4 regions of the Pseudomonas yamanorum genome follow, and region 2 is predicted to be linked to each of the others. Evidence: predicted binding sites of a transcription regulator. Region 2 holds the regulator's gene; each other region holds the start of a gene.

Region 1 (5,048 bases), 2.1 Mb from region 2:
TCGCCACGCTGATGGGTGACGATGCACCACCCGAAGCACCGACCGGCCAGGCAACCCGGGATGCGCTGCGTGAGCTGCATTGGCAGACACTGCCAGCGGACCGGGCGGGCGAACGTCGTAAAGTGATCGTGACCGGGGCCAACAGTTTTCTCGGGGTGCATATCGTCGAGGCGTTACTGGCCGAGGGCGCACTTGAAGTGGCGTGCCTGGTGCGCGAGCACCCCGGACATTCAGCGACCGAGAGGTTTGCCGAGGCGCTGCGCGAGTACCGCCTGGAACACCTGGACCTGAGCCGGGTGCGGGTGTATGCCGCCGACATCAGTCAGCCGCGCCTTGGCTTGGCCAGCGAGGCGTATGAGTACCTCGCCGGGGCGTTCGGCGTGTTGGTGCACAACGCCGCCCACGTCAATCACGTGATGGACTACGCCACGCTGGCCAAGGACAACGTCGAACCGGTGCTGGAATGCCTGCGCCTGTGTGAAACCCGGTGCAAGAAGGTCTTCAATTTTATCTCGACGTTGTCGGCGGCCAGTAGCATCGACGCCCAAGGCCAGGTGCTCGAGACGCTCGCCGCCAGCACCCCGCCGCTCTACATACAGAATGGCTACAACCTGTCCAAATGGGTCGCGGAACGCTTGCTGGGGCGCGCTGCCGAGCAAGGTGCCTGGGTCAATATCCATCGCCCCGGGAACATCAGTTTCAACAGCCGCAGCGGTGTCTGCGAGCCACAGAAAAATCGCCTGATGTTGATGCTCAAAGGCTCACTCCAACTGGGCCTGATGCCTCGCCTCAAGCTGAATTTTGACCTGATGCCCGTAGATTTTCTTGCCCGGTTTGTTGCGTTCCACAGTGGCCGCTGTGGTGATGGAGGGACCGTGTTCAACCTGCACAACCCGCAGCCCTTGAGCTGGGAATCCTACGTCGACGCCTTTCGCCAGGCAGGCCATGCATTCGAACTGGTGAGCGTCGCCCACTGGCAACGTCACCTGCACACGGTGGACAGTCGCAATGCGCTGTTCGGCGTACTGGGTTTCTACCTCAATGGTATGGGCGAGGATATCGGCGATACATCAATGATCCGGCATGACAACGCACGACGTGGCGTCGAGCAGATGGGCACGCACTACCCCGAAAAAAATCCGGCGCTGTTACGCATGGGCTGCGAGTACCTCAAGCGCATCGGCTTCCTGCCATCAAGCTCTCAACTGGAGGAAACCCTATGAAACCCGATACGTTGATTCGCAACCCTTGCGGCAAGCCTGTGGTGTCTTCAGTGACGGTTGCCTGTGATGCCGCCCGTGCGTGGGCGGTAGTCGGTGACTTTGCTGGCTTTGATAGATTTATCCCGGCCTTGTCCCACATCGAAATGACCGGTGCAGGCACGGGATCGCTGCGCAAGAAATGCTTCCACGATGGAAATCTGGTGGTGGAACAACTCAACAGCCGTGATGAGCAGGCCATGCAGATGACCTGGACAACGATTTACAACACTTTGGGCGTGGCACGGCTGTGGGCAGCCATGGACGTCGAACCACTGGAAGCGGGCTGTTCACGGGTGACCTGGACGATCATCGCCGAGCCGGTTGAACCGGGTGTGGAAGGGTTTGCGCCGTTTGTACAGGCATTCGCCGACAGCGCGCTGGAGAATGTGCGAGCGATGTTTGGCTAAACCTGTAGAAGCGAGCTTGCTCGCGAAAAACGAATAGGCGAAACGGGCTATCTGGTAGCGCTGCGTTAGCGTTGACGTTCTTCGCGAGCAAGCTCGCTCCTACAGGTTAATCATCAGATTTTGAAACTGTCGACCAACTGCTTCAGCCGGTTGGCCTGTTGAGACAACGCGTCGCAATCCTTCAAGGTTTCGTTGAGGTTGGCCACGCCTTGCTGATTCAGCAGGTTGATCTGGTTGATATCGACATTGAGAGTTTCCACCACGGCGGTCTGCTCCTCGGTGGCGGCTGCTACCGACTGGTTCATTCCGTCGATCTCGACGATCCGCTGAGTCACGCTGACCAGGCGCTCACCGGCCTGGTTGGCGACCTCGACGCTTTCTTCGCTGGAGGTCTGGCTGGCGTTCATCGTGGTCACGGCCTCACGCGAGCCAATCTGCAGCGAGGTGATCATTTTGTGGATCTCCTCCGCCGACTCCTGGGTGCGGTGCGCCAGGTTGCGGACTTCATCTGCCACCACGGCAAACCCACGCCCAGCTTCACCGGCGCGCGCAGCCTCAATCGCAGCGTTGAGGGCCAGCAAGTTGGTTTGCTGGGAGATGCCTTTGATCACATCCAGGATGTGGCCGATGTTGTCGGTGCTGGCGTTCAGGGTTTCAATCTGAGTGCAGGACAGACTGATTTTTTGCGAAAGCTCCGACATCGCCAGGATGGTTTTCTCCACGACCTTGCGCCCGTCATCAGCCTGCTCGCTGGCACCGCTGGCATGTTGCGAAGCATCAGCGGCGTTGCGCGCGATTTCCTGAGTGGCAGCCCCCAGTTCGTTGATTGCCGCGGCCACGCTGTTGGTGCGGGCGCTTTGCTCGTCGGAGCCGACGATCGATGCGTTGGACGAGGCCATTACGCGCTGGGACAGGTCGTGTACCTGACGGGTGGCCGAGGAAACTTCGGAGATTGACGCGTGAATACGCTCGACGAATTGGTTGAAGGCACTGCCTAAGTCACCGAACTCGTCCTTGCTTTCCACGGTCAGGCGACGGGTCAAGTCACCCTCGCCCTGGGCAATGTCCTGCATGGCGCGACCCATGGTGGTCAGCGGGCGCATCAAGACCTGAATCAGCAGGCTCAGGAACACCGCGATAGCAGCCACTGCAATGAACATGGCGATCAATGCCGAGGTGCGGAACTTGCCCAGCGGTGCGTAGGCTTTGTCTTTGTCGATCGACAGGCCGATGTACCAGTCGGCATTCGGCAACCCGCTGATGGGGGTGAAGGACAAAATCCGTTCCTGGCCATTGAGGACCACTTCCTGGCTGACCTTCTCGATGCGTACGTTGGTGCCCGGGTAGATGTCCTTGAGGTTCTTCATCACCTGGTCTTGGTCCGGGCTGACGATCACCTGGCCGTCACCGCTGACCAGGAAGGCATGGCCGATGCCGCCGAAATCCACCGAGTTGATGATCTTCACCAGAGTTTGCAGGCTCAGGTCACCGCCAACCACGCCTAGCAGTTCGCCATTCTTTTTCACCGGCATCGCGATGGTCACGATCAGCCCACCTACCGCAGCCATATAGGGCGGCGTGAGCATCGTCTTGTCGGCGGCCACCGCTTGTTTGTACCAGGGACGCTGACGCGGGTCGTAGTCATCCGGCATTTTGGCGTCGGGCCGTTGGGTGAACACGCCGTTGGTTGAACCGACGTAGGTGAACTGGAAGTTGGAGGTAAATGCCGACTGGTCGACCAACCCCGGAAGATCGGCAGCGCTGCCCTGGTGGGCCACGTTTTGCGCCAGGCTTTCCAACACCAGTACCCGGCCGCTGAGCCAGTTCTGCACACTGCTGGCGGTCAGCTCACCGGATTGCTGGATGGACGATTCCAGGTTTTGCCGGATGGTGTTGCGCTGCAGGTAGTCGTTGTAGAACGTGAATAACGCGAAGGCCAGAACCACTACGCCTGACGCGGCCAACAGAATTTTATGACTGAACTTGAGATTCATTTCATTGACTTCTTTTTGCCAAAAGGGGGTGAGCGTGCCGGATGCAACATTCCATGTAACGGGATAGGCAGACTCTGCGACTGCTCTATTTCGGTGCACGCATGGCTCGTCAGGCTGTCGGCCAAGTCAGGATAAATCTTAGGAATTTGTGAGAGGCATCTGCTTTTAGCGTCAGAAGCCGACCAGCGGTAGGCCCCTGACGTGAGAGTTGCAAAATTTTTCAGCCTTGTCGACAATGCGACTAATTATCATTTGTGACGCTTTGCCAGGCCGCGTGAATGCCCTCTTCCGAGTACGCAGTACAGACGCTTTACAGCAACCATCATGGCTGGCTGAACACGTGGCTGCGCAGTCGCCTGGGTAATGCAGCAGATGCGGCGGACTTGGCGCAGGACACGTTCGTGCGCCTGCTGCAAAAAACCGAACGCTTCGAACTCAAGGCTCCTCGGGCCTTCCTGCGCACCATCGCCCGAGGCCTGGTGATCGATCATTGGCGTCGCGAAGAAATCGAGCGCGCCTATCTGGAGTCCATCGCGCATTTGCCCGACGCCTTGGCACCGAGTGCTGAAGAGCGTGCGCTGATTCTGGAATTGCTGGAGTCCGTCGCCCGGCTTCTGGACGGACTCAAGCCCAAGGTGCGCAAGGCGTTTCTACTGGCTCAGTGCGACGGGCTGACATACAAGCAGATTGCGCAGCAGATGGGCGTGTCGTTGCGCTCGGTGGAGCGGTATGTCGCCGAGGCCCTGTATCACTGTTATGTGCTGCGGTATGAGGCATGACCTCGATGGATAACACGGCGCGCTCCGGGCCCGACCCGCAGGTGGTCAAGCAGGCCATCAGCTGGATGCTGCGCTTGCGTAACAATCGCGCGAATGTCCGGTTGAAGGCGCAGTGCGAGCACTGGCGTGAAGCTCATCATGAACACGAGCTGGCCTGGCAACGCGTGCAGGCGCTGCAGCATGAATTGAGCAGCCAATTGGCGGCGATCCCCGGAGCCCATGTGGCGCTGGAGAGCAGTGCCCAGCGCCTTGGTCGTCGGCAAGCGTTGAAGGTGTTGTCCGGTGTTCTGTTGATGGGTTCGGCGGCCTGGCTCAGTCGAGACCTCACCGGCTGGCAGCGCTGGACCTCGGACCTGGCTACCACCACCGGCGAGCGTCGTAGCGTGCAACTACCGGATGGCACACGTCTGCAGCTCAATACCGACAGCGCAGTGGACCTGGACTTCAACCCGCAGCAGCGCCTGATCACGTTGGTACGCGGGGAAATCCTGGTGACCTGTGGCGCTGCGGCGACCACACCGCTGCTGGTTCGCACCCGCCATGGCTTGTTCGAAGGCATAGACGGGCGGTTTGTGGTGCGCCAGGACAGCAATTGCACACGCTTGA
Region 2 (5,048 bases):
CTGGAAGCTGTGTGGATCGAAATCAGCCAGCGCAGCCAGGCGCAGTCGTTGGGCTACACCGTGGTCGACGCCAGCACGGTGGTCGCGACCCACCTTAACCAGATTCTGTACAAGCATTCCCACGAGCTGATCGGCCACGAAGAAGTCCAGCAACTCTTGCAATTGCTGGCCAAGGCCTCGCCAAAGCTGGCCGAAGAACTGGTGCCGGGCGTGCTGTCTACCTCGCAACTGCTCAAGGTGCTGCAGGCGCTGTTGGCCGAACAGGTGCCGGTGCGGGATATTCGCAGCATTGCCGAAGCTATCGCCAACAATGCCGCCAAGAGTCAAGATACTGCCGCCTTGGTGGCCGCAGTGCGCGTCGGATTGTCGCGTGCAATCGTCCAAAGCATTGTAGGGCTTGACTCTGAGCTGCCTGTGATCACCTTGGAACCAAGGTTGGAACAAATATTGCTCAATAGTATTCAGAAGGCTGGGCAGGGCGCTGATGAAGGCGTGTTGCTGGAGCCAAGCATGGCTGAGAAGCTGCAGCGTTCGTTGATTGAGGCCGCGCAGCGCCAGGAAATGGAAGGCCATCCGGTGATCCTGCTGGTGGCTGGCCCCGTCCGGGCGATGTTGTCGCGGTTTGGACGCCTGGCTATACCGAATTTGCATGTATTGGCTTACCAGGAAATTCCTGACAATAAGCAAGTGACTATCGTCGCGACAGTAGGGCCCAACGGCTGAGGTAGTGGGATATGCAAGTGAAGCGTTTTTTCGCCGCCGATATGCGTCAGGCCATGAAACTGGTACGTGATGAGTTGGGCGCCGACGCTGCGATTATCGGTAACCGTCGTATTGCCGGCGGTGTGGAGCTGACGGCTGCCCTGGATTACAAGCCCTCGGCCCTGGCGCCGCGTGTGCCGAACATGGAACTGGAAGACGAGCTGCGCAAGACCGCTTCGCGCATTGTCTCGGCCCAGGCTGAACTGAGCATGCGTGGCGACAGCGACGCATCCACCAATCGCCAGCTGTTTGCCGGGTTGCCGCTGACGGCGTCCGAGCCTCTGGTAGAGCCGACTTTTGTTGAACCGCCGCGTCCTGCTGCGCCCGCCCCGGCGGCAGCGGTAGACCAGCGGGTGTTCGACTCGATGCGTTTCGAACTCAACGGCCTGCGTGAACTGCTGGAAGTGCAGTTGGGCTCCCTGGCCTGGAACCAGTTGCAGGGCAGCCAGCCACAACAGGCCAACCTGTGGCGTCGCCTGCAACGCATCGGCCTGTCCGGCCCGTTGTCCCGCGACCTGCTGCAACTGACCACCCAAATTGAAGAACCTCGCCAGGCCTGGCGCATGCTCCTGGCCCACTTGGCGCGGATGATCGTCACCCCGGAAATCGAACCCCTGGAAGAAGGCGGCGTGATTGCCATGGTCGGCCCTGCCGGCATGGGCAAGACCACCACCCTCGCCAAGCTGGCCGCACGTTATGTGCTCAAGTACGGCGCGCAGAACATCGCGCTGGTGAGCATGGACAGCTACCGCATTGGCGCCCAGGAGCAACTCAAGACCCTGGGCCGCATCCTCAATGTGCCGGTGACCCACGTCGACCCGGGCCAGTCCCTGGCCAACGCCCTCGACCCGCTGCTGCGCAAGCGCGTGGTGCTGATCGACACCGCCGGCCTGCAAGCCAGTGACCCGGCCCTGCGTATGCAGCTGGAAAGCCTGGCCGGGCGCGGGATCAAATCCAGAAACTATTTGGTACTTGCCACTACCAGCCAGAAGCAGGTATTGACGGCCGCCTACCACAGCTACAAGCGCTGTGGGCTGGCGGGCTGCATCCTGACTAAACTGGATGAAACGGCAAGCCTGGGCGAAGTATTGAGCCTGGCCATCAGTCATGAGTTACCGGTCGCCTACCTGACCGACGGGCCGCGGATCCCGGATGATTTGCATCTGCCGCGCCGTCATCAGTTGGTCAGCCGGGCTGTCAGCGTGCAAATGCAGGAAGAACCGAGTGAGGAAGCGATGGCTGACATGTTTGCTGACCTCTACCACAGCCCGAACAAGCGAGTCGGCTGAGGCAATATGAACACATTGCAAAGTATCTACATCGATGGCCTGCCAGCAGTTCCCGCGGCCAACTTATGTAGCCTGCGTCTAAGCAAGACAAGGTAAAGAAATAAAATGGGCAGCATGCATCCCGTACAGGTGATCGCGGTGACCGGCGGCAAAGGTGGCGTCGGGAAAACTAACGTGTCAGTGAATTTGTCCCTGGCTCTGGCAGAGCTTGGCCGTCGCGTCATGCTGCTGGATGCTGACCTGGGCCTGGCGAACGTCGACGTTCTGCTGGGACTGACGCCCAAACATACCCTGGCCGATGTGATCGAAGGCCGCTGTGAGCTGCGCGACGTACTGTTGCAAGGCCCCGGCGGGATTCGCATCGTGCCGGCCGCTTCCGGCACCCAGAGCATGGTGCACCTGAGCCCGGCGCAGCATGCCGGCCTGATTCAGGCGTTCAGTGACATCGGCGACAACCTCGACGTGCTGGTGATCGACACCGCCGCCGGGATCGGCGAATCCGTGGTCAGCTTCGTGCGCGCAGCCCAGGAAGTATTGCTGGTGGTGTGCGATGAACCCACCTCGATCACCGACGCCTACGCCCTGATCAAACTGCTCAACCGCGACTACGGCATGAACCGCTTCCGCGTGCTGGCCAACATGGCCCAAAGCCCGCAGGAAGGGCGGAATCTGTTCGCCAAGTTGACCAAGGTCACAGATCGCTTCCTCGATGTCGCCTTACAATACGTTGGCGCAGTTCCTTACGACGAGTGCGTACGCAAGGCCGTGCAAAAGCAGCGTGCGGTCTATGAAGCGTTCCCTCGTTCGAAGTGCGCATTGGCGTTCAAGGCTATTGCCCAGAAGGTCGATACCTGGCCGTTGCCCGCCAATCCTCGGGGGCATCTGGAGTTTTTCGTCGAGCGATTGGTGCATCAGACGAGCGCAGGACCGGTGCTATGACAGCCAGCGGCTACAACCTTTACAAGAAGTCGGCACGTGACAGTCAGGTCGAATTGATCGAGCGCTATGCGCCCCTGGTCAAGCGCATTGCCTATCACTTGCTGGCGCGCTTGCCTGCCAGTGTCCAGGTCGAAGACTTGATCCAGGCGGGGATGATCGGCCTCCTCGAAGTGTCGACCAAGTACGACGCGAGCAAAGGCGCGAGTTTCGAGACCTACGCGGGGATTCGTATCCGTGGGGCCATGCTCGATGAAGTGCGTAAAGGTGATTGGGCGCCGCGTTCGGTACACCGCAACACGCGGATGGTGAGTGACGCAATTCGCTCAATTGAAGCAAAAACCGGTCGCGACGCTAAAGATCACGAAGTTGCGGCCGAACTCCAATTGAGTCTCGACGATTATTACGGGATTTTGAACGATACCTTGGGCAGCCGCCTGTTCAGTTTCGACGACCTTTTGCAGGACGGCGAACATGAAGGGCTGCACGAGGACGGCGCGAGTGCTCATCTCGAACCGTCACGCGATCTGGAAGATGAACGCTTCCAGCGTGCGCTGGCGGACGCGATTGCCAATTTGCCGGAGCGTGAGCGACTGGTGTTGGCGCTGTACTACGACGAAGAGCTGAACCTCAAGGAAATCGGTGAGGTCCTGGGGGTCAGCGAATCGCGGGTCAGCCAGTTACACAGCCAGTGCGCGGCCCGCTTGCGGGGGCGTTTGGGAGAGTGGCGAGCGCGCTGACAGGCAGTGTGGGGACACTGCGAACGATACCGTCCGGGCTCTGCGCCCGGACGGGCTTGGCCCGTGGTGCGCCCCCGGTAGTCCTTTTTGTGTAACGCCTGTTGATTGATATGGCGCGCCCAGGTGCTGGGCGCGTTTAAGACTGCTTGGAGGTCGAATTGGACAAGAACATGAAAATCCTCATCGTTGATGACTTCTCAACGATGCGGCGGATCATAAAAAACCTGTTGCGTGACCTTGGGTTCACTAACACGGTCGAGGCGGATGACGGCATTACGGCGATTCCGATCCTCAACAGCGGGAGCATCGACTTTCTGGTAACAGACTGGAACATGCCGGGCATGACCGGTATCGATCTGCTGCGCCACGTGCGCGCTGATGAAAAACTGCGCAGCCTGCCTGTGCTGATGGTGACCGCTGAAGCCAAGCGTGAACAGATCATCGAAGCCGCCCAAGCCGGGGTTAACGGCTACGTGGTCAAGCCATTCACTGCACTGGCCTTGAAAGAGAAGATCGAAAAGATCTTCGAACGCATCGGTCATTGATGCTGCCACGGGGGAGCTATGGAGCATAAAGAATCATCGCAGGCCGACTTTGAGTCGACCCTGAAAAAACATGCTCACCAACTTGTCGAAAGCCTTGAAAAAGGCCAGTTCGGTGACGCGGTGCAGTTAATCCATGAGCTCAACCAGACCCGTGACCGCGGCCTGTACCAGGAAGTGGGCAAGCTCACGCGTGAGTTGCACAGTGCGATTGTCAATTTTCAGATTGACCCGCACATGCCCCAGGCCGAAGAAATCTCGCAGATCACGGATGCCACCGAACGCCTGTCCTATGTGGTCAGGCTGACTGAGGCGGCGGCCAACCGCACCATGGACCTGGTGGAAAACGCCACGCCTCTGGTCAACGGTATGGCCAGTGAAGCCAAGGCCCTGAGCACTGACTGGGGCCGGTTCATGCGTCGGGAAGTGGGCGCTGAAGAGTTTCGTGAACTGGCGCGTCGGGTCGAGGGCTTTTTGTCCCGCAGCGAGCAGGAAAACCGCACGGTTTCCAGCAACCTGAATGACATTCTGCTGGCCCAGGACTACCAGGACCTCACCGGTCAGGTGATCAAGCGCGTGACCCAACTGGTCACCGAGGTGGAAAGCAACCTGCTCAAACTGGTGTTGATGGCGGGCCAGGTCGACCGGTTTGCCGGCATCGAACATGACCGCGAAGCGATCCTTTCTGAAAAAGATCCACAAAAACACCTCGCCAAGGGTGAAGGTCCGCAGATTCATGCCGATAAACGTGAAGACGTTGTATCCGGGCAAGACGACGT
Region 3 (5,048 bases), 2.3 Mb from region 2:
CCTTCAATAATCGTCTTGATCTCCTGGGTCGACACCGCCGTGCGCTGCGCCAGGCTGCGTACCTCATCGGCGACCACGGCAAACCCGCGTCCTTGCTCACCGGCGCGGGCGGCTTCGATGGCGGCGTTGAGGGCCAGCAGGTTGGTCTGGTTGGCGATGCTGCTGATGACTTCCAGCACCGAGCCGATCTGCTCGGCTTGCACGGCCAGCCCTTCGACCGTCTGGTTAGTGTCGTGGAGGCGGGTGGCGAGCTGGGTGATTTCCTGCTGGGCGCGACCGACGCTTTCCTGGCCACGGATGATTTGCTGGCTGGCTTGACCCGCGTGGTCGACGGCCTGTTCGACGTGCACGGCGATGTGGCCCATGGCGTCTTCCATGCGCTGCATGGAATCGGTCATTTGCGCGATTTCCGCCAGTTGATGGCGCGCGCCTTTTTCCAGGGTGCCGCTGGCGTGGGCCAGTTCCTGGCCGAGTTGGCCGAGGCCATGGGAGTCGCGGGCGACGCCGTCTATCAGGCCGGTGATCTGGGTCAGAAAGTGGTCGAAGCGTGTAGCGAGTGAAACGTGGACTTTTTCCGGGCTGCCCTTGGCGGCCTCACCGCTGAACTGGGTGGTGACGGCGAGCATCTTTTCGAGCATTTCCTGGCTTTCTACCGCCTCTTTCTGGCTGTGAACCGCGAGGTAGAGCAGGGCGACCGTCTCCATCACCACGTAGAACGCGTGGACGAAAATCATGCTCCAGCCGCCGTGATGCTCCATCACAAACACCGGGAAACCCTGGTGTTGCAAGGCATGGAACACCACGTGGTGCACCGCGATGGTGGCGGCGGCCACCAGGATGGGCAGCCAGTCGCGGTAGAAGGTCAGCACCGCCAGCAGCGCGAAGATACCGAAGTGCGATTCGATGACACCCTCGGCCTGGTTGATGTGCAATGCCGCCATGATCATCAGGCCAACGCCCAGCGCGCAGCGCATCAGGCGAGTGCCGCCTATGACGCGATAGGCCAGGGTCAGCACCACGCTGGTGCCGCCCCCGATGATGAGCGCTTGCAGCAGCGTGTCGTGCCAGAACGCCAGGCCCAGGGAAAACAGGGCCATCAGCCAGATCAGGGCGAGCATGATGCGGTCGGCTTTGCGGTAGTGCTCGATGAAACGGGCTTGCGCGGGCATTCACTCGTACTCCATGTGGTCTGGCCAGGATCAGGCAAGCATGCGACGTGCCACACGCGCATGCGGGGGAGCGAATCAGCTGTAAGGGAACTCGGATTGATTGATGCCAGGAGGTTATCGGCATGGGTGGGAGGGGCTTTAGAGGGGATAACGGTCAAAAGCGGTACTTATCGGACAACAGATTCAGCCGATATCGACCTTCATGGATATGTCCCAGGTGCCGGCACCGTTTTTAGCCAGACCGATCATCATCAGGCCGAGCCACTCGAGCGACTGGGCCATCTGCAGGTCGCCGACATCCAGCGGACGCAGCCCGAGACTTTCGAGGAAGGTCGAGACGCGCGCCTTGGCGTCTGCATCGTCCGCCGCGATGAACGCATCGAGGCGTTTATCCTTGGCCAGTACGTGACCGAAAAGGGTATTGAACGCCTTGACGACCTGCGCGCTGGCCGGGGCGAGCTTGGCGATTTCCTGCGCGCCGGAACTGCCGTGGGGGGTAACGAGGCCAGTAAGATCGGAAGCGACCGGGTTGGTGATGTCGATGATTACCTTGCCGTCGAGCGCTTTCCCGAAGTCGGCCAGGACCGCCACCGCATGGGTGTAGGGAACGGCGAGAATGACGATGTCGCCCGCCGGAATGGCGCCGTAAGTCCCCGTGACCGCTTCGCAAGCGAGCTTGTCGGCAAGCGCCCGTGCCTTGGCGGGATCGCGGCTGACCACCTCGACGGTGTGTCCGGCCTTGGCGATACGGCCGGCGATCGCCGTGGCCATGCCTCCCGAACCGATGATGCTGATAGTGCTCATGTGCGGTCTCCGGCCGGGAAGTAATGGCCGCTATCCAGATCGGCGAAGAGGCCGGGTTGGGTCGGTTCCCAGCCAAGCACCTGACGCGTGATGGCGTTCGACGTCGGCGTGTCCAGCGTGACCAGATTCGCAAGGAACCCGAAGTAGCCAGGCAACATCAGCACGTCTGCGGGAATAGACACGGCCGGCAGGTTCAACCGGCTGGCAATGGCTTCGGCGATCTGACGGTACGGGATAGCCACCTCGGCGATTGCATGCCAGCTTCTGCCCGGCGCGCCTTTTTCCAGCGCCAGGCGAAACACAGTGGCGAGGTCACGTGCGTGCACGGCCCCCCAACGGTTGGCACCCTCTGCGGGGTAACCGACAACCCCCTTTTCCTTGGCCAGCCCGATCAACAACGGAAGGAAGCCCGCGTTATCGGTGGCGCTATGCATGATCTCAGGGATCCGCACGATCGAAGACCGTATGCCTTTTTCGGCCAGACCGATCACCGTGGTTTCCACGATGTTCCGAACCCGCAGGGTGTTTTTGTACGGATCGCCGCCGGGAAGGGGTGGATCCTCCTCGGTGGCCGGCCGGCCCAGGCCCGCCCACCCGGGTGAGCCGACGCTTCCAGACACGACCAACGGCTTTGCGCTTCCGGCCAGTGCTTCGCCATAGGCAAGCATGATCTCAAGCTCTGCGGCCGCAACGGCGTTGATCCCGCCGGTTGGAATCAGGTCCTGCCGATGCGCGAGGTGAATCACGCCGTCCGAGGCAGCGGCCGCCTCCTTGAGCCCGTCGAGGTCCTCGAGATTGCCGCGACGTACCTTGGCACCGAGCGCAGCAGCCTGCGCCGCGGCCTTGTCGGACCGCGCCAGGGCAGTGACCTCATGGCCGGCGGCGATAAGGTCGGAGATGACGTACGGACCGGAATGGCCGGTGCCGCCGGTAACAAAAACGTGCATATGCGTTCTCTCATGGGCAGCGCGTCGAACGATTCGGCGACTGCATCAGGTGTGGAAATCATGCTGGGCTTTTCACTTGTATAAAGCAAGTGAAAAGCTGAAATTTTACTTGTGATGTGCAAGTAATGCTAAAGTTCGGCAATGAAAACCACACGAAAAGAGACCTTTCGGTCTCACTGCGCAGTGAATTACGGCGTGGAGGTATTTGGCGATCGGTGGTCGCTGCTGATCATCCGCGACATCGTCTTTACTGGGAAAAAGACCTACGGCCAATTCCTTAAATCGGAAGAGGGAATCGCAACCAACGTCCTGGCTTCTCGCCTTGCCTTTCTTGAGGAGCAGGGCATTCTCTCGAAGGCGCCCAACCCCGATGACCGGCGCAAGGATTTTTATGGATTGACGGAGAAAGGCATAGACCTCATTCCGATCCTGCTGAACATCGTCTTGTGGAGCGCGAAGCACGATTCGCAATCGTACGTGCGCCCGGACTCAACGCTCTTTGAGCAGTTGAGCCAAAACCCCGCACAGGTGATCGAAGAGGTGAAAGCGCTATTGCGTGAGGGCGGATGCATCTTTCCAGCGGGTAACGAATGAGCCGGCTGAGAGCGGGTATCGTTGCAGCCGCAGGCAGCCCGTCAGACTTTCACGCAGGGCGGCAAACTCGGTTGGTGTCTCGGGAGGGCGGACACCCAAACTGGCGACTGTACTCGCGGCTGAATTGCGATGGGCTTTCGTAGCCCACTCGATAACAGGCACTCGCCACATCCAGTCCTTCGACGAGCATCAGACGGCGGGCTTCTTGCAGACGGAGTTGTTTCTGATACTGCAACGGACTCATGGCTGTCACCGCCTTAAAGCGATGATGCAATGTAGAGCTGCCCAAATTGGCTACCCGGGCGAGTTCTTCGATGCGTAAGGGTTGGGTGTAATGGTTATTCAACCAATCGATTGCCCGGGTTACCCGACGCGTTTGCGAATCACCGAGGGCAAGCTCATACAGGCGGCGTCCGTGCACGCCCCGCAGGAGGCGGTAATACAGCTCTCGCAGGGCGAGCGGAGCCAGCATGCCGATGTCCTTCGGCGTCTCCAGCAGCCGTACCAGGCGAAGTATTGTTTCCAGCAGCGGCACGTCGACTTTTTCGAGGAAAAGGCCAAGCTCCGGCTCGTCCGGCACGCCCGTAGGGGGAGCATCGGCGATGACCTGAGCGATTTCCGTGGCCTCGAAATCAAAACGGATACACAGGTAGGGCGCCTCCGGACTGGCCATCAGCACGCGACCGGAAACCGGAAGTGTCACCGATACCACGAGGTAATTGAGCGGGTCGTACAGATAACGGTCGTCACTCAGGCCGACTTCTTTTTGCCCCTGCACAATCAGGCAAAGTGCCGGCTTATGGACCGTATGGATAATTTCCGAGGGTGCGTCCAGGCGAATGACCTGCAGGGGCGCTATCGCGGTTTCATAGATCCCGGGCGCCGTAAACCGTTGCGTCAGCAGGCGAATCAGCTCATCACGGTAGATGGCTGTGTTTTGAAGGATGAAAGCATCGTGCTGTTCCATTTCAAGGCTCTCACACGTATTCATGAGCGTCTGCCCGGGGGTTCCAGGCACTCTTGTTTTTACCACGAGCCCGTCGTAACGCCCAGTCGCGTGCACAGACACGAATAGGCAAAAGTTGCGCAGGTTTTGGCACGCGTCGATCAGGCCCGTACCCTTAATCTTTTCGACGTACCCCGCAGCAACGCCCGCGCCATCGGCGGTCGATGCTGAACTTCAATGCATACAGCAGGAGCTACGGATATGTCGAACATTCAAAACAAAGTCGTCCTGATTACCGGTGCAAGCAGCGGTATTGGCGAAGCGGCCGCCAGGTTGATCGCCGCCAAAGGCGCTCAGGTGGTACTCGGTGCCCGCCGTACCGAGCGGCTGGACAAACTGGTGCGCGAGATCCAGGCCGAGGGCGGCTCGGCAAGTGCCAGCACACTGGACGTTACGAATCTGGAGTCCATGCAGGCGTTCGTGGCGTTCGCCAAGGCGCAGCATGGAAAGGTCGATGTGATCATCAACAACGCGGGCGTGATGCCTTTGTCTCCCTTGGCTTCGTTGAAGGTCAACGAGTGGAACCAG
Region 4 (5,048 bases), 2.5 Mb from region 2:
TGTTGTTGATCTCCTCGGCCACCGCGCTTTGCTCTTCGGCGGCGCTGGCGATCTGCAGGTTCATGTCGCTGATCACCGTCACCGCATCGCCGATCTGGCGCAAGGCGGTCACGGCCTGGCCCACCTGTTCGACGCTGCCCTGGGCCTGCCGATGGCTGTTGCTCATGGAACCGACCACTTCCTGGGTACCGCTTTGCAGTTGCTCGATCACCAGGCGGGTTTCTTCAACCGACTCCTGGGTACGTCGCGCCAGGTTGCGCACTTCATCGGCGACCACCGCAAAACCGCGACCGGCTTCACCCGCACGGGCTGCTTCGATGGCGGCGTTCAGTGCCAGCAGGTTGGTTTGCTCGGCGATTGCACGAATCACTTCCAATACCGAGCCGATCTTCTCGCTGTTGGCGGCCAGCCCTTCAACTTGGGTCATCGCGGTGCTCATGTCCGCCGCCAAGTGGCCGATGCTGGTGGTGGTGCGGTCGATCACGGTCAGGCCTTCACGGGTGGCCTGGTCGGCATCGCGGGCGGCCTGGGCGGCTTGCGCTGCGCTGCGGGCAACGTCCTGGGCGGTGGCGCTCATTTCGTGGGAGGCGGTGGCCACCTGGTCGACCTGACGGTATTGCTGCTCCATGCCGGCACTGGTTTCAGTGGCAATCGCCGCCGACTGGTCGGCGGTGCCACGGGCGTCCTGCACCGAGCGTTTGACCTGGGCAATGATCGGCTGCAGCTTGTCGAGGAAGCGGTTGAACCAGCCAGCCAACTCGCCGAGTTCATCGTGCTTGTCGTAGGCCAGGCGCCGGGTCAGATCGCCTTCGCCACTGGCAATGTCTTCCAGCATGCGCGCCACGCCGAGGATCGGCCGGGTTACGCTGCGGGCCATCAGCCACACCAGCAACAGGCCGACGATTGCTGCCAGCAGGCCCAGGCTCAGTTCCAGCAGGGTGCCTTTGGCGTTGTCGGCATCCAGTTTGGACTTGAGGGCCTCAGCCGGGGCGACCAGGACTTTTTCCGGTACATCCAGCAGAACGCCCCACGGTTTGCCATCGGGGATCGGCTGGAACGGCGCGAGCACCTTGAGTTGATGGTCGGTGCGCACGCTGCGGGTCTGGGTGCTGGTGGAAAGCGAACTGATCAGCTGCGCGCCGTTGGCCGTGTCGACGGCGTCCAGGCGCTGGGCGAGTTTGCCGGCGTCCGGGCTGTAGCCGGCCAGCAGGCCCACCGGGCTGATGATGCTGACGCTGGTCTGGCCGTCATAGAGTTTCTGGCTGGCGCCCTGGCTGACGGCTTGCAGGCTGTTGAGGTTGATGTCCACCGACAGCGAGGCGATGACTTTGCCGTTGACCATCAGCGGGAAGACGATGCTGGTCATCAGCACCTTTTGTCCGTCGATCACGTAGAAGTAGGGTTCGATCACGCACGGCTTGAGGGTGGTACGCGGGCACGTGAACCAGGCGTTGGCTTTTTCGCCGCTGGGTCCGACGCTGGTGTCGGACATGTCGCTTTCGGGCAGCGACATTGAAGTCAGTTTGCCCGCAGTCGGCTGGGACCAGTACAGCGCAAAACGGCCTTTGTCGTTGCTGCCCAGCTCTTGCTGGTTGGCGAACAACTCGTCCTTGCCATCCAGTGCGTTGGCCTCGAACACCAAGGACAGGCCCAGCAGTTCCGGATTGGCCTGCAGTGCGGCCTTGACCTGGCGGGTCAGGTCTTCGCGCAGGTCGAAGGCATCCAGGAAGCGTTTCTCGGCCTGTTCGCGCAGGAACAGCACCTGCCGGGAAAAACCGTGGCCGTATTGATAGGCGTCCATGAACTGCTGGCGAATGCCCAATGCCTGCACTTCACCCTGGGCTTCAATGCGGGCCTGGGCGGCTTCGTCGAGCATTTCCATACTGGAAGCCTTGACCAGTTCGGAGCTCTGCGCCATGCGGTACAGCGAGAGACCTACCAGCAAGGTCACGATGCCCAGCAGGCAAAGACCGGCCAGCAGGGTAATTTTCCATTGAATGGACAGCTGTCTGAGCGACATGGAGCCTTCCTTAACTTTCGATACGACAGAGACGATCTGCCTGTATCGGCCGCACAGGATTTTTCTTTATTCAAACGATCAATTTAAACTCGTTTGCGACGCCGTTCTTTGACATGCCCGCCCACCTGCTGCAAAGTGCGCGCCCTCTAATAAAACTCCTTTAAAACCTGGTTTGCGGCAGCCGTTCCCGACAGTAGCCCGGGCAGGTGCGTGCTTTTTTTAGTTTTTCTGTCTTGAGGTAACGATGATTAATGCAGTAATCGCCGCGGTCGGCACGATGCTGGTGCTCAGCCTGTCCCGCGTGCATGTGGTGATCGCGATCATTGTCGGCGCCTTGGTGGGTGGCCTGACCGGCGGCCTGGGCATCGATGCAACGCTCAAGGCGTTCAACAGCGGGCTGGGTGGCGGTGCGACGGTGGCGTTGTCCTACGCGTTGCTTGGCGCGTTCGCCGTGGCGATTGCCAAATCCGGCCTGGCCCATGCGCTGGCGGACAAGGCCCTGTTGCTGGTGGATCGCCAGGAAGCCACGGGTGGTAGCCACGTCAAATGGCTGTTGATCGGCCTGCTCTGGGTCGTGGCCATCGCCTCGCAGAACATCCTGCCGATCCACATCGCGTTTATCCCGCTGCTGGTACCGCCGCTTTTATACGTGCTGACCAAACTGCAGCTGGACCGTCGGCTGATCGCCTGCGTCATGACCTTCGGCCTGATCACGCCGTACATGTTTCTGCCAGTGGGCTTCGGCAATATCTTCCTGAATCAGATCCTGCTGGCCAACGTGGCCAAGAGCGGCGTCGACATCAGCCACGTCAACGTCACCCATGCCATGGGCCTCCCGGCGCTGGGCATGGTGGTCGGCCTGCTGGTGGCGGTGTTTATCAGCTACCGCAAAAAGCGTGTGTACGACCTGGAGAAAATCGAGCGGGTCGAGCAGGTGGCGGTGCAATACAACCCGCTGACCCTGCTGGTGGCCGGCCTGGCGATTGCGGCGGCGTTCATTATCCAACTGTGGCTGGACTCGATGATCATCGGCGCCCTGGCCGGGTTCCTGATCTTTTCGGTGTCGGGGATTGTGCGCTGGCGCGATACGGATGACCTGTTCACCGAAGGCATGAAGATGATGGCGATGATCGGCTTCATCATGATCGCCTCGTCCGGCTTTGCCGAAGTGCTCAAGGCCACCGGTGAAGTACAGACACTCGTGCAAGACTCCGCGGCTTTCATCGGCCATAGCCGTGGTGTGGGCGCGCTGCTGATGCTGCTGGTGGGGTTACTGGTGACCATGGGTATCGGCTCGTCGTTTTCCACGGTGCCGATCCTCGCGGCGATCTTTGTGCCGTTGTGCGTGCAGTTGGGCTTCAGCCCGCTGGCCATCGTGTGCATCGTCGGCACGGCCGGGGCATTGGGTGATGCCGGCTCACCGGCGTCGGACTCCACCCTGGGCCCGACTTCGGGTTTGAACATCGACGGCCAGCATCACCATATCTGGGACACCGTGGTGCCGACCTTCCTGCACTACAACATTCCGCTGCTGGCGTTTGGCTGGTTTGCCGCGATGACGCTCTGACGGGATTGTCCTACAGATTTATTGTAACTAGCCGTTAACCTCTTAAGTTGTCCCTTAAGAGAGAAGAGCCATGCGTCTGAGTCTAAAGGCCAAAGTACTGTCCCTTGCTGTCCTGCCCGTGTTGTTGTTTGCCGTGATCATCAGCCTGACCACGGTCTGGATCCTCCGGGAGCAGGCTCGTAACGAGGTTGAAGAAACCCGTCAGAACTTGCTCAACGACGCCAAGACCACCTTGCGCGGTTACGTCGAGGTGGCCATGACCACCATCAAGCCGCTGTACGACGCTGCCGCCCAGGGCGACACGGCGGCGCGGGCACAGGTGGTCAAGCTGCTGTCCAACACCAGCTACGGCAAGGACGGTTATTTCTTCGGCTACGACTCCGAGACCATTCGCCTGTTCAAGGGCAACAGCCCGGACGGCGTCGGCAAAAGCTTCAAGGACAACCGCGACCCGAATGGCGTCTACGTCAACCGTGACCTGGTGAAAGTCGGCAAGGACGGCACCCACTACCTGCAATACAGCTCGACACAGCCCGGCCAGACCGAGCTGGTGCCCAAGCTCGGCTACACCGAATACCTGCCCAAGTGGGACATGGTGATTGGTACGTCGGTGAACCTGGACGGTATTGACGCCCAGGTCGCCGAGGTTCAGGCCAAGGTCGAGAAGCGCATGGAAGGCGTGGTGCTGAGTATTATCGGGATTGCCGTGGTAGTGCTGTTGGTGATCGCCGCCGTGGGCATGCTGGTGGCCAATACCATCCTGCGACCGCTGCACTTGATGAAGATCAACCTCGACGACATCGCGGCCGGTGAGGGTGACCTGACCCGCCGCCTGGCCATCACCAGCCAGGACGAACTGGGGGAACTGGCCGGTTCGTTCAACCGCTTTGTCGACAAGATCCACGGCTTGGTGCGCCAGATCACTGAAATGACCTCCCAGCTTACCGGCCTGGTGAGCCAGGTCGCCGACCAAGCCAATCGCTCGGAAAAAGCCATGGAACGTCAGCGTCACGAGACGGACCAGGTGGCTACTGCGATCAACGAAATGTCCTCCGCGGCCCATGAAGTAGCCCGCAGTGCCCAAGGCGCGGCGGTTGCGGCGCAGCAGACTGACGCCGAAGGCCAGGCCGCGAAAAAAGTCGTGGATGGCAGCATCGCGCAGATTCACGCGCTGGTGAGCGACATCCGCACCAGCGGCGTATCTCTGGACAGCTTGCAGCAGGACGTTTCCTCGATTGTCAGTGTGCTGGGGGTGATCCGCTCGATTGCCGAGCAGACCAACTTGCTTGCCCTCAACGCCGCGATTGAAGCCGCGCGGGCAGGGGAGGCCGGCCGTGGGTTTGCCGTGGTCGCCGACGAAGTTCGGGCGCTGGCCAGCCGCACCCAGCAGAGCACCCAGGAAATCCAGGGCATGATCGACCGCCTGCAAAAAGGCACCGAAGCCGCCGTGGAATCCATGCG

What was found. The regulator FliA, encoded in region 2, starts transcription of late flagellar genes. The targets are predictions, from matches to a motif close to CTAAAGTTTNNNNNNNNNNNGCCGNTAA.
Region 1: the regulator FliA is predicted to act here: its motif matches at 3,778-3,805, upstream of BLU46_RS15415 (methyl-accepting chemotaxis protein).
Region 3: the regulator FliA is predicted to act here: its motif matches at 1,284-1,311, upstream of BLU46_RS02650 (methyl-accepting chemotaxis protein).
Region 4: the regulator FliA is predicted to act here: its motif matches at 2,063-2,090, upstream of BLU46_RS33675 (methyl-accepting chemotaxis protein).

The regions. Positions count from the first base shown of each region.
Region 1 is NZ_LT629793.1:3,281,178-3,286,225, forward strand. It holds gene BLU46_RS15405 (amino acid adenylation domain-containing protein) at 1-1,223, shown strand, start outside; gene BLU46_RS15410 (SRPBCC family protein) at 1,220-1,669, shown strand; gene BLU46_RS15415 (methyl-accepting chemotaxis protein) at 1,783-3,663, opposite strand; gene BLU46_RS15420 (sigma-70 family RNA polymerase sigma factor) at 3,942-4,442, shown strand; gene BLU46_RS15425 (FecR domain-containing protein) at 4,439-5,048, shown strand, end outside.
Region 2 is NZ_LT629793.1:5,332,091-5,337,138, forward strand. It holds gene flhA (flagellar biosynthesis protein FlhA) at 1-723, shown strand, start outside; gene flhF (flagellar biosynthesis protein FlhF) at 735-2,051, shown strand; gene fleN (flagellar synthesis regulator FleN) at 2,157-2,990, shown strand; gene fliA (RNA polymerase sigma factor FliA) at 2,987-3,727, shown strand; gene BLU46_RS25200 (chemotaxis response regulator CheY) at 3,898-4,272, shown strand; gene BLU46_RS25205 (protein phosphatase CheZ) at 4,291-5,048, shown strand, end outside.
Region 3 is NZ_LT629793.1:545,259-550,306, reverse strand. It holds gene BLU46_RS02650 (methyl-accepting chemotaxis protein) at 1-1,169, opposite strand, end outside; gene BLU46_RS02645 (NADPH-dependent F420 reductase) at 1,353-1,973, opposite strand; gene BLU46_RS02640 (SDR family oxidoreductase) at 1,970-2,920, opposite strand; gene BLU46_RS02635 (winged helix-turn-helix transcriptional regulator) at 3,062-3,514, shown strand; gene BLU46_RS02630 (AraC family transcriptional regulator) at 3,564-4,481, opposite strand; gene BLU46_RS02625 (SDR family oxidoreductase) at 4,722-5,048, shown strand, end outside.
Region 4 is NZ_LT629793.1:769,100-774,147, reverse strand. It holds gene BLU46_RS33675 (methyl-accepting chemotaxis protein) at 1-2,020, opposite strand, end outside; gene BLU46_RS03780 (Na+/H+ antiporter family protein) at 2,268-3,587, shown strand; partial or broken gene BLU46_RS33460 (cache domain-containing protein) at 3,658-4,479, shown strand; gene BLU46_RS33455 (methyl-accepting chemotaxis protein) at 4,516-5,048, shown strand, end outside.